DNA from 2 places in the Halomonas sp. CnH100-B genome. Region 1 is predicted to be linked to the other one. Evidence: predicted binding sites of a transcription regulator. Region 1 holds the regulator's gene; the other holds the start of a gene.
What was found. The regulator FNR, encoded in region 1, switches genes on or off when oxygen is low (the NO sensors DNR and NnrR bind a similar motif). The targets are predictions, from matches to a motif close to TTGATNTANATCAA.
Positions count from the first base shown of each region.

Region 2: the regulator FNR is predicted to act here: its motif matches at 1,991-2,004, upstream of NH398_RS11780 (DUF2933 domain-containing protein).

Region 1 is NZ_JAMXRX010000003.1:142,638-148,431, reverse strand. It holds gene NH398_RS07415 (heavy metal translocating P-type ATPase) at 1-442, shown strand, start outside; gene ccoS (cbb3-type cytochrome oxidase assembly protein CcoS) at 439-657, shown strand; gene NH398_RS07405 (sulfite exporter TauE/SafE family protein) at 654-1,349, shown strand; gene hemN (oxygen-independent coproporphyrinogen III oxidase) at 1,466-2,893, shown strand; gene fnr (fumarate/nitrate reduction transcriptional regulator Fnr) at 2,951-3,700, shown strand; gene ttcA (tRNA 2-thiocytidine(32) synthetase TtcA) at 3,690-4,598, opposite strand; gene NH398_RS07385 (DNA polymerase III subunit epsilon) at 4,674-5,324, opposite strand; gene NH398_RS07380 (putative nucleotidyltransferase substrate binding domain-containing protein) at 5,330-5,794, opposite strand, start outside.
Region 2 is NZ_JAMXRX010000004.1:458,192-463,985, reverse strand. It holds gene NH398_RS11800 (ERF family protein) at 1-425, shown strand, start outside; gene NH398_RS11795 (lambda exonuclease family protein) at 463-1,074, shown strand; gene radC (DNA repair protein RadC) at 1,164-1,661, shown strand; partial or broken gene NH398_RS11785 (glutaredoxin) at 1,773-1,965, shown strand; gene NH398_RS11780 (DUF2933 domain-containing protein) at 2,167-2,343, shown strand; gene NH398_RS11775 (hypothetical protein) at 2,384-2,728, shown strand; gene NH398_RS11770 (APC family permease) at 2,949-4,286, shown strand; gene NH398_RS11765 (hypothetical protein) at 4,314-4,772, shown strand; gene NH398_RS11760 (heavy metal translocating P-type ATPase) at 4,765-5,794, shown strand, end outside.

The DNA.
Region 1 (5,794 bases):
CGCAGGCAAGTCACCGGAAGGCAAGCTCGAACGGCTGCGTGAGCTGCAGGCACAGGGCGAATGCGTGGTGATGATTGGTGACGGCATCAACGATGTACCGGTGCTCGCCGGTGCTGATGTGGCCATTGCCATGAACGGAGCCACCGACTTGGCACGCACTCGGGCCGACGCGGTCTTGCTCAGCCCACGCTTAATGCGTATTTTCGAGGCCATTGAAATCGCCAGCGCCACGCGACGCATCATGCGCCAGAACATGATCTGGTCAGTGTGCTACAACTTCTCCGCGCTGCCCCTGGCTGCGATGGGGCTAGTCCCGCCGTGGTTGGCGGCGATTGGCATGTCGCTAAGTTCGCTGGTCGTGGTGGGCAATGCGTTACGCCTCACGCGCTGGCGTACCTCCCCCGCTCCTCAGATAGCCCCAGCCACACCGGTGACCGTATGACCATTCTCTATCTACTGATTCCGCTGTCACTGATTCTGTTAGGGCTGGCGGTGTGGGCGTTCTTCTGGGCGGTGAAGAATGATCAGTTCGACGACTTAGAAGGCCCCGCCCACCGCATCCTGTTCGATGACGATGAGAACGACTTTACCCCCGAGCAGCGCGCCGAACGCAAACAAGCCGCCAAGCCACCCCGCGATCGCGAGCCACCGCCATGAACCCCACGGGACTGGATCTGCCGCCGCTCATGGCGGCGTTCGTGTTTGGCCTGATGGGCGGGGCTCACTGCATTGGCATGTGCGGCGGCATTATGAGTGCCCTGACCTTCGCCGTGCCGCCCAGCATGCGCCACCCGGCGCGCATGGGGGGATTACTGCTCAGCTATAACTCGGGCCGTATCCTGAGCTATATGACGGCAGGAGCCTTGGTAGCCGCGCTCGGCACCTTGGTGTCGCTCTCTTCACAGGCGCGTATCGCTCTGCAGATTATCGCCGCAGTCATGCTGATCCTAATGGCACTGTACATCGCCAACTGGTGGAAAGGGCTATTGAAAGTCGAAGCCGTGGGGCGCAGGCTATGGCGCTTCATCGAACCCGTTGGGCGACGTTTGATGCCCGTGGTTCACCTGCCGCAAGCTTTTGCGCTAGGTGCCCTGTGGGGCTGGCTGCCTTGCGGGCTGGTGTACTCGATGCTCGCCTGGAGCTTGGCCATTGCCGACCCGCTACAAGGGGCGTTATTGATGGGTGCCTTTGGCATGGGCACCCTGCCCGCACTGCTGGCCACGGGCCTTGCGGCGCGCCAGCTAAGTCAGCTCATCCGCCATCCCGCCACGCGTAGCCTCGCCGCACTGACCATTATCGGCTTTGCCCTGTGGCAGCTCTGGGCACTTCTCTTTCCCACCGGGCATTGAACACAAGGACGGCTATTGCGCCGTTGCTTGATATAGCTCAACCCTTTGCGTGTGGGACCGGCGTAACATTGGCGCATCCGCTTTTCTGCTTGCCCTGTTACGTCGGAGCGCTTCCTATGCCCGTTAACGCCACTGCTGCCCTCGCTCACCCCTCTTCCGCAGCGGCGGAGACCACTGCCTGGGACGACGCACTGCTACGCCGTTACGACACCAGCGGCCCGCGCTATACCTCGTACCCGACGGCGCTCTCTTTTCATGACCAATTCACTGCTGACGATATGAGCCAGGCGCTTGCGCGCAGCAACGCCAGCCGAAAACCGCTCTCACTGTACGTGCACGTCCCGTTTTGTCGGAAAATTTGCTTTTACTGCGCGTGCAACAAAATAGCTACAAAAAATACCGCTCTGGCCGAACCCTACTTATCACGGTTGGATCGCGAGATGGTGCTCACTGCGCGCCATTTGGATACAAAGCGTCCGGTGCAGCAGCTGCACTGGGGCGGCGGCACGCCAACGTTTCTCACTCTGGCTCAGATGAGCGATTTGATCGACCGCTTAGACGCACGCTTTGGCCTCTCCAATGCGCCGGACCGTGATTACGCCATCGAAATCGACCCACGTGAGGCGGATGTCTTTACCCTGCGCCATTTGCAGTCGCTGGGCTTCAACCGCTTGAGCTTGGGCGTACAAGACCTCGATCCACAGGTACAAGCGGCGATCAATCGCGTTCAGCCCCGGGTGCTCACCGAAACGCTAATGGATGAAGCCCATCGGCTCGGCTTTCGCTCGCTCAACCTCGATTTGATTTATGGCCTGCCCTTACAAACCGAGAAGAGTTTCGCGGACACGCTGCGCCAAGTGATCGAGCTAGGTCCCGCACGGCTGTCGGTGTTTAACTATGCGCATCTGCCGACCCGCTTTGCGCCCCAACGACGCATCAAGGACGCCGACCTGCCCAGCGCCGATGAGAAGCTGGCCATGCTGCATACCACCATTGCGATGCTGACCCAGGCGGGCTATGTGCATATCGGCATGGACCATTTCGCGCGCCCCGACGACAGCTTGGCCAAGGCGCAGCGCAACGGCACCCTGCAGCGCAACTTTCAAGGCTATTCCAGCCACGCCGAGTGCGACTTGATTGGTTTGGGGGTATCGGCCATTTCTCGGATCAACGATAGCTACGCGCAAAACCCTACCCGGCTCGCTGACTATGAAGCGGCCTTAGATGAAGGTAGGCTGGCGACCGTGAAAGGGTTACGTTTAAATAAGGATGACCTAATGCGAAGAGAGGTCATCGAGCGGCTCATGTGCGATATGGCCATTGACCTCGACACTGTCGGCCAGCGCTGGCAGGTCGATGCCGCAGATTACTTTGCCAACGCCCTTGAGCGGTTGGAAATCGCCGAACGGGATGGCCTGTTAACGCGTCAGGGGCTTCGGCTCACCGCCACCCCGGTGGGGCGGCTACTCATTCGACACCTGGCCATGGCCTTCGACACCCACTTACAACGCCAGGATGGCCAGCGCTACTCGAAGATCGTGTGAGCGCCTTGAGCCACCTGCCCCCTGTACCCATGATGGCGAATAAGAAGGGAGACCCCCATGTCATATCCTGCCAGCCAACGACGTTCACTGCTGCAAGAAGCGCGCTGCCAAACCTGTAGTTTAAGCTCGCTGTGCTTACCGCTTGCCCTGGAGCTTGAGGATATGAGCCAGTTCGATGCCATCATTCGCCGTCGCTCGCCGCTGAAGAAGGGCGAACCGCTGTTTCGTCAGGGCGACGCGTTCACCAGCGTTTATGCCGTGCGCTCTGGCAGTTTGAAACAGGTGACCAGCGAAGGGAACGGTAACGATCAGCTCACCAACTTCTTTCTGCCCAGCGAGCTGGTCGGCTTGGACGGTATCGACGAAGAGCACTACCCCGGCACCGTGATTGCCCTGGAGACTACCACGGTGTGCGAAATTCCGTTTGACCGCCTGGACACCCTCTCAGAAGAGATACCTGAGCTGCGCGGCCAACTTTACCGCAGTATGAGTAAGGAGCTGCGCGATGACCGACGGATGATGCGCTTACTATCGCGCAAAACCGCCGACCAGCGGCTGGCCAGCTTTTTAATTACCCTCTCTGACCGCTTCCGTCGCCGGGGTTACTCCCCCTACAGCTTTCGGCTGTCGATGTCGCGGGCCGATATGGGCAACTACCTGGGTCTGGCGGTGGAAACGGTCAGCCGTATTCTCAGCCGCTTTCAGCAGCAGGAGGTGGTGGCCGTTTCGGGTCGCGAGGTAAATATTTTGGACATGCAGCGCCTCATCACCCTGGCAGAAGAGGAGGCGCAGACGATTACACGTTAAACGCCTGAATGCGGCTCTCCATCAGCGCCGCCTGCTTCGCTTCCAGACCGGCAAAGTCGAATAGCTCGCGGTCGGCAAGCTGGGAAGGGGCGACGTTGGTGACGGCTTTGAACATGCTCTCCAAACGGCCAGGGTGCTTCTTGTCCCACTCTGCCAACATCTCTTTGACGATCTGGCGCTGCATGTTGGGCTGTGAACCGCACAGGTTGCAGGGAATGATCGGAAACGCCATCAGCCGTGAAAACTCTGCAATGTCCGCCTCTTTGCAGTACGCCAGCGGGCGAATCACGATATTTTTCCCGTCATCAGAGAGCAGTTTCGGCGGCATGGCCTTCAGCGTACCGCCGAAGAACATATTCAGGAACAGCGTTTCCAGAATGTCTTCCCGGTGGTGGCCCAGGGCAATCTTGTTGGCGCCAATCTCGTCGGCAAACCCATACAGCGAGCCACGGCGCAGACGTGAACAGAGCGCGCAGGTGGTCTTTCCTTCCGGCGTTTTCTCCTTCACGACCGAATATGTATCACGTTCGAGAATGTGGTACTCCACCCCCAGCTTGTCTAAGTACTGGGGCAACACGTGCTCCGGGAAACCAGGCTGTTTTTGGTCCATATTGACCGCCACGAGCGAGAAATTGACCGGCGCGTTGCGCTGAAGATTGCGCAAGATCTCCAACATCGTGTAGCTGTCTTTGCCACCGGAGAGACACACCATGACCCGGTCGCCCTCTTCGATCATGTTGTAATCGATGATGGCATTTCCCACTTCGCGCCGCAGGCGTTTTTGCAACTTGTTGAATTCACGCTTCTGCTTGGCATCCTGCAGCTCATGCTGCTGGGCAAGGGACTCGTCAGACGCGCTGTCTGACGCAGTAGGGTCAAAGTAGTCAGGTTGTAACATGATCGTCGCACTGCCGATGGGTGAAGGAGCAGCGCGTATTCTAACAACACTCCGAAGCTCTACCCAATACAAACCCTAGGCCGTCAGGGCGATCTCACGCTGTAAACGCAGGTAGAGGAGCGCGCTGGCGGTGGCTTCACTGACCACGCTGGGCCAGATCAATGGCGGTAGCTGCCAGCGAGCCAACGCTACGCCAAGCGGGTCGAGGGTATCGATGTGTGGATGCAGCCGCCGCAGCTGTCGCCCATGCAACTTGGCAACGTCCACCTGGGCGTTGGGGAGACCAAACCCCAATACGCTTTTGAACAGCCCGTTCAAAGGTTCGAGGGTGTGCTCCAACTGCCAGCCGACCAGCGGCCGGTTGCCGATGAAGTCGGCCAACTCCGTCAGGCACTCGGCATCTGGCGTGCGCGGCGCGTCGGTGGCGTGTAGCTGGTGATGGCGTCGCAGGGTAGCAGGGACTAGCGCGGGCGATACCGACAACGTGGCCCACCACATACGACTGGTGTGCACACGGCGCGGGTTCAGTACCACCGCCGCTACGCTGATCACCGCTGGCTGACCCTCGCTCACCTGGCAGGCCATGGCCACGGACTCTTCCCCCATGTAGGGCTGAAATAGCCAGGCATACGGCGAATCGGCCCAGCGGCGACGGTCGCTTTCTCGCTGAAGCAGCGTTCTCAGCGAGCCGCTGAGCAGCGTCATGTGTCGGTCTAACAGGCGCATTCCGCTCACGAGTACTCCAAATGATAGCGGTGGGAAAGACGCTGCTTGAAGTCTTTCACGATGTGCAGGGCTTCGCGCAACAGGTCTCGTTCCAGTGAAGAAAGCTCTTGTACCACGACCCGATTGGTACGCTTGGCGTGGGTGCCCTCCATGTCCTGGAGCTGCTGGCGAAGACGCAACTCGGTGAATAGCGCCAGGGCTTCGCCGAGATCATCGGCAAACCGTCGATCCAACCGCCCATCGATGGCCAGGGCCTCCAGGCGATCCAGGGTCGACGTGGCCTTGATGCGCCGCTCAAGCGCCATGGTGCGCACGCCGTGCACGATAGGGAAGATGCCGCCTTTTTTGATATCGATACCGTGTTGGGGCTTCTTCAGCGAGCCAAATAGCGTCAGCGGCGTCGAGAAGCGCAGCGCTGCCCGAGCAAAGTAAGAGAGCAGCAGCTCATCGTGGGAGCAGCGCTCGAACAG
Region 2 (5,794 bases), on a different contig from region 1:
TTATGCAGAAGCATGGCTTTGCAGTGAGCTTCCGTATTCAGACGCAGGAGCGCGGCATTCAGGTCACCGGTGTGTTGATGCACAAGGACGGCCACCGTGAAGAGACCAGTATGCTTCTGCCTGCGGATATAAGCGGCAACAAAAACGCAGTACAGGCCTTTGGCTCGTCTACTAGCTATGGCAAACGCTACGTGCTGAGTGCCCTGCTTAATATCACCACGCGAGGCCAGGACGATAACGGCAACACCAGCACTAGAGTAAAGCTAGTAACGCCCTTTCAGGCGGGGCAGATCCAGCGGCTGATCAGCCAATGCCCCGCCACGACCCAGGAGTGGTTCAGCGGCAAGTACGGTTCTGCCGTTCAGGTGCCTCAGGCGGACTTCGACAAGCTGCGGGCGTCCCTCACTAAGCGAGCTGTTAAGTAAACGGCGTACTAACCCTACCTGAGTAAAGGAGGCATCCATGCAGATACTCAACATGGAGCAAGGCTCCCCTGAATGGCTGGCGGCGCGCTTAGGCCACGTCACCATGTCGGAGCTAAAAACGCTGCTGGTTAACGGGAAAGGCCCCGGTGGATTTGGCACTGGGGCTTTTTCGTATATGCATCAGCTGATTGGCGAGCGGATTACCGGCGAACTGGCCGAGCCATTTCAGGGTAATGCGCATACCCGTCGTGGTCATGAGCTGGAAGGCGTGGCACGCACGCTTTATTGCGATGCCGCTGGTGAACCGGAACCACAGGAAGTGGGCATTATCCTCAATCACGAGGTGGGCTACTCACCAGACAGTTTGGTAGGTGATAACGGCCTACTGGAAATCAAAACCAAGCTGCCCAAATTCCAAATAGAGGTACTGCTTAGCGGGGAGATTCCCGCCGAGCATGTTGCTCAGTGCCAAGGTGGACTGTGGGTTAGCGAGCGGGAGTGGATCGACTTTGTGAGTTATTGGCCTGGCATGCCGCTGTTTATTAAACGTGCCTACCGTGACGACATCATGATCCGCACGATTGTTGAGCGAGTCGAAGCATTTCATGAGGAGATGGAGCGGCGCATGAGCCAAGTGATGGCTGCGTGAACGGTCACTTTCACAGATATTCCTTTCAACCATTAACGACATAGATGCCGGGGCCACCACCCCGGCATCTTTATTTTTTGGAGGTCATCATGCCCCATAGCAAACTCAAAGCCGGTGAAGTGGCGGGCACCTACTTAGTCACTTCGCCGGTCACAGAAACCGACATCATCACCATGGCCAAGCGGTTCGCACGCCGCAAGCTCGCCAAAGGCCGCAAGATTACTCAGCCTTCGCAAGCGTTTGAGCATCTGCAGCTGTTGCTTCAGGACTATGAGTATGAGGTGTTCAGCGTGCTGTTCCTCGACAGCCAGCACCGCGTCATCCGCTTTGAAGAGCTGTTTCGCGGCACTATTGATTCTGCCAGCGTGTACCCACGGGAAGTGCTAAAAGCAGCGCTCGCCTACAACGCCGCCGCTGTCATTCTGGTGCATAACCACCCCAGCGGTGACCCTGAGCCTAGTGATGCGGATCGGCGTATTACCGAGCGACTGAAGGAAGCGCTTGGCTTGATGGATATACGGGTGATTGACCATGTGGTGGTAGGGAGTGATGGATGCACGTCATTCGCAGAAAAAGGGTATCTGTAAACGTTCATACTCGAAGGTACAGGTACTGCCCCAGGGGCAGTACCTGTCTCCAATGCTCAATTTATTTTTTTGCCTAGATACTTCCGAAGCTACTAATTGCTGGCCGATACGCTTATCTGGCTGGCTGCGCCACTGGCGCTATTCGTTGGCACCGTGTGACAGGTTCTGTCTTTAAAGCGATATACCTCGATAAACGTGAGCTCAAGTGCGCCTGTGTCGGCAACAGTAATACCCATTAAGCTTTGTATCGCTCACCGAAAACCTAATGATGATGGGAATGAGGCTATGGATACCGCTTGGGTAATTATCGCCTACTTTTTGCGAGGCGCTTGATCAGGATCATATTTCCCTCCGATGCTGTTCAGGTTGCGTTCAGACAAATCATCCATGATGTTATTGGGGTTATTTATTTGATTTTTCCCAAACCAACGGCCTTAACTGCTGTTGGCTCTTTGGGCGAGTTACTGAGGTGATTATGAGTAACAGTACAAGTAGTCGTTTGCTGATGTTGTGGGTGCCACTTGCTGGGTTTGTCATTTGGGCGGGATACCTGATTGGAACCGAGCACCGTCTCCACCTATTTCAGTTCTTACCTTTCCTCTTTTTGGCAGCATGCCCACTGATGCATATTTTCATGCATAAACACCACGGCGGTCATAAGGACAAAATAGACAAGGACTGAACCACTCTATATATACATGTACGCGCCTGGGAGAAAGACCATGAAAACGACACAACAAGAGCACCGCTTGGGTGTTTCCAAAAACACACTGGTGACTCGGAATTTAAAAATCAAGCCTAGTAAATCCAAACGCATTGAAGAAGCGCTGTCAGATATCGACCGACTCTATGGAATGGATAAGGTGGTCTACAACGAGAAAAACCGAAATATCAGCCTTGCTTACGATGCGCTGAGGCTCTGCATCGATGACGTTGAAAAAATTCTCAAGCTCCATGACATACAGGTCAGCGCTGATCGGTGGAACCGCTTTAAGAAGGAGTATTACCGTTTCGTCGATCAGAACGTTAAAGACAACGCTAAACAGGAACCTTGGAGCTGTCATTAATAGTCATAACGGCTACATGACACAACCAGGAGCAAGACTAGCTAGTTTAGGGTAAGAGCTGCTTGCCTGTGGCCTCGCAAAATCAGACCTTCCGTTAGTCATTTGCCATGTGGCTGCACATAGGTTCTATATTTAATTTATATAGCATCAAAAAACACCGCACAGGAGTCCTTGGCAGTTATTGCTGCTGTGGTTGCCGTTAATACAAGGAGTCGCTTTCATGGTTGGGCAGGATAGAACGCCACAATATAAAGAAAACAGTCTTTCGTTGGTCGGTGCCGTTGCATTAGGCACCGGCGTGATGATTGGGGCCGGTATTTTTGCGCTAACCGGCCAAATGGCCGAAATGACTGGTCGGCTATTTCCTCTAGCCTTTCTGGCCGCTGCCGTCATTGTCTCTTTCAGCGCTTATTCTTACGTTAAAATGTCCAATACCTTCCCATCAGCAGGTGGGATTGGCATGTATTTACAGAAAGCGTATGGCCCGACGCTTCCCACCGCCTTTCATGCCCTCCTGATGTATTTTTCCATGGTGATCGCACAGAGTTTTTTGGCGAGAACGTTTGGTTCCTACACGCTTGAGTTGTTTGACCTGGGGGATCGTTCACTATTTGTGCCCCTACTCGGGGTTGGTTTACTGCTAATAGCCTTTTTGATCAATTTATCCGCCAACCGCTTGATCGAGACCGTCGCCTCGGTGCTCGGATTTATCAAAATAGGTGGCATTATAGTGTTTGGTATTGTCGGCGTGTTTATTGCCGACTCCATCGAAATGGGTGCTGGCAACGATGCACCTACGCCTACGATAACGGGCTTTTTAGGTGCTACGGCGCTCGGCATACTGGCATTTAAAGGCTTCACGACGATTACCAATAGTGGTTCGGAGCTTAAAGATCCTAAGCGGAATCTTGGCAAAGCTATCACGATCTCGATTGCGCTATGCGTGGTGATCTATGCCCTTGTCGGTTTTGCCGTTGCCAGCAACCTATCTTTGCCTGAAATTATCGAAACCCAAGACTACTCCCTGGCCGCCGCTGCCCGTCCCGCACTGGGTGAAGCGGCAGTTGCGTTTACCGTCATTCTCGCCATGTTGGCAACGGCGGGCGGTATCATCGCCAGCGTCTTTGCCGTTTCACGCATGCTCGCCATGCTGACAGAAATGAAGCTGGTTCCTCACCGCCATTTCCACATGCCCGGCAGTGTACAAAAGCATACACTGGTGTACACCATCGTATTTGGCTTAGTGCTCACCGCTTTTTTTGACCTGAGCCGCATCGCAGCATTAGGCATCATTTTCTACCTGATCATGGATATGGCCATCCACTGGGGTGTGCTTCGTCATCTCAAGGACAGAGTGGGGGCTAATCCTGTTATTCCTAGCATTGCCATACTACTAGATGCTGTCGTGTTAATCGGCTTTTTATGGGTAAAAGCCATCTCGGACCCCATGGTGCTCATCGTTGCTGGCGTAGTAATGGCTACTCTTTTACTCGGCGAATGGATTTTCCTATCCAAACGCGACGCTTCAAATGATAGCGAGCACTCTCACACTCATTAACGTTAATAGCGTTATAGGAGGTACCAAATGGACGTTAGAACCTTTGGTGAATTGATCGATTGGACCCGTCAGTTACACGAGCATCTTGCAGCTTGCCTTGCTCATTGCGCCGATATACACGAAGAAGAGCGCGCTCGCATGTTGCTCAATTACTTAGCTGCACAGGAAGCGGAAATGCAGCGCGTTGTGGCGCGCTTTGAACAGACTGTTGACGCGAAAGCATTAAAAACCTACGTTTATGACTATTTGGAGCATAAACCTATCCGTACGCATCGTACCTGCGATGCGCCCTATTCCACGCTAAGTGTTGACGACATTTGCCGAGAGGTTTTTGATTTCCATGAACAAACGATAAACCTTTATCGAACCCTCGTTGGCAAAGCGGAAATTCCTGAGGCTAAAGAGCTCTTAGATTCCCTTTTAGCACTTGAAGAGCACGAAGCCATGCGCCTTGTTCGACAAACGGGGAGAATGAACGATGTCTGAAGACCATAACGAGACAAAGGTGAAAGACCCTGTTTGTGGCATGGACGTTGATCCCCATACCTCCCGCCACCGTGCCAATCACGCGGGTAAGACTTGGTACTTCTGCTCAGAAAAGTGTCAGGAAAAGTTTATTGCCAAGCCTGATGCGTATCTTGAGCCAAGCAAACAGTCACAAGCGTCAGTACCCTCGGGGTCTATTTATACTTGCCCGATGCACCCAGAAGTTCGACGAGAAGGCCCAGGCGACTGTCCAATCTGTGGCATGGCGCTGGAACCTGAGACCGTCTCTGCTGACACCGGCCCTTCGGACGAACTCAAGGACATGACCAGGCGTTTCTGGATCGGCCTAGTACTGACCCTCCCCGTGTTTGCCCTAGAAATGGGTGGCCACGTGTTTGGCCTTATGCATTTTATTTCCCAGCAAACCTCTAACTGGATTCAACTGCTGCTGGCAACGCCGGTAGTCGTCTGGGCAGGTTGGCCATTCTTTGTACGCGGATGGCGTTCGCTAGTGCATCGCAGCCTTAATATGTTCACGCTAATCGCGATCGGTACCGGCACCGCGTTGCTCTACAGTTTGCTGGCCACCCTCACACCGGGCATCTTTCCCGACGCCTTCCGTCAAGCCGATGGTTCGGTGGCCGTTTATTTCGAAGCAGCGGCAGTGATTGTCGTTTTAGTTTTACTGGGACAAGTATTAGAGCTACGCGCTCGTGAAAAAACCTCTGGCGCTATTCGTGCTCTGCTCGACTTGGCGCCTGCTACCGCTCGACGCCTTGATGATCAGGGCAATGAGGAAGATATCTCTCTTGACCAGGTTCAGGTAGGGGATCGTCTCCGGGTGCGCCCCGGCGATAAGGTGCCATTAGATGGCGAAGTGATGGAAGGTCGCTCCAACGTTGACGAATCCATGGTTACCGGTGAACCACTAGCGGTGAAAAAGGAAGTCGGCGATGGCGTCATTGGCGGCAGCATCAATGGTCAAGGATCCTTTGTCATGCGCGCTGACAAGGTGGGCCAGG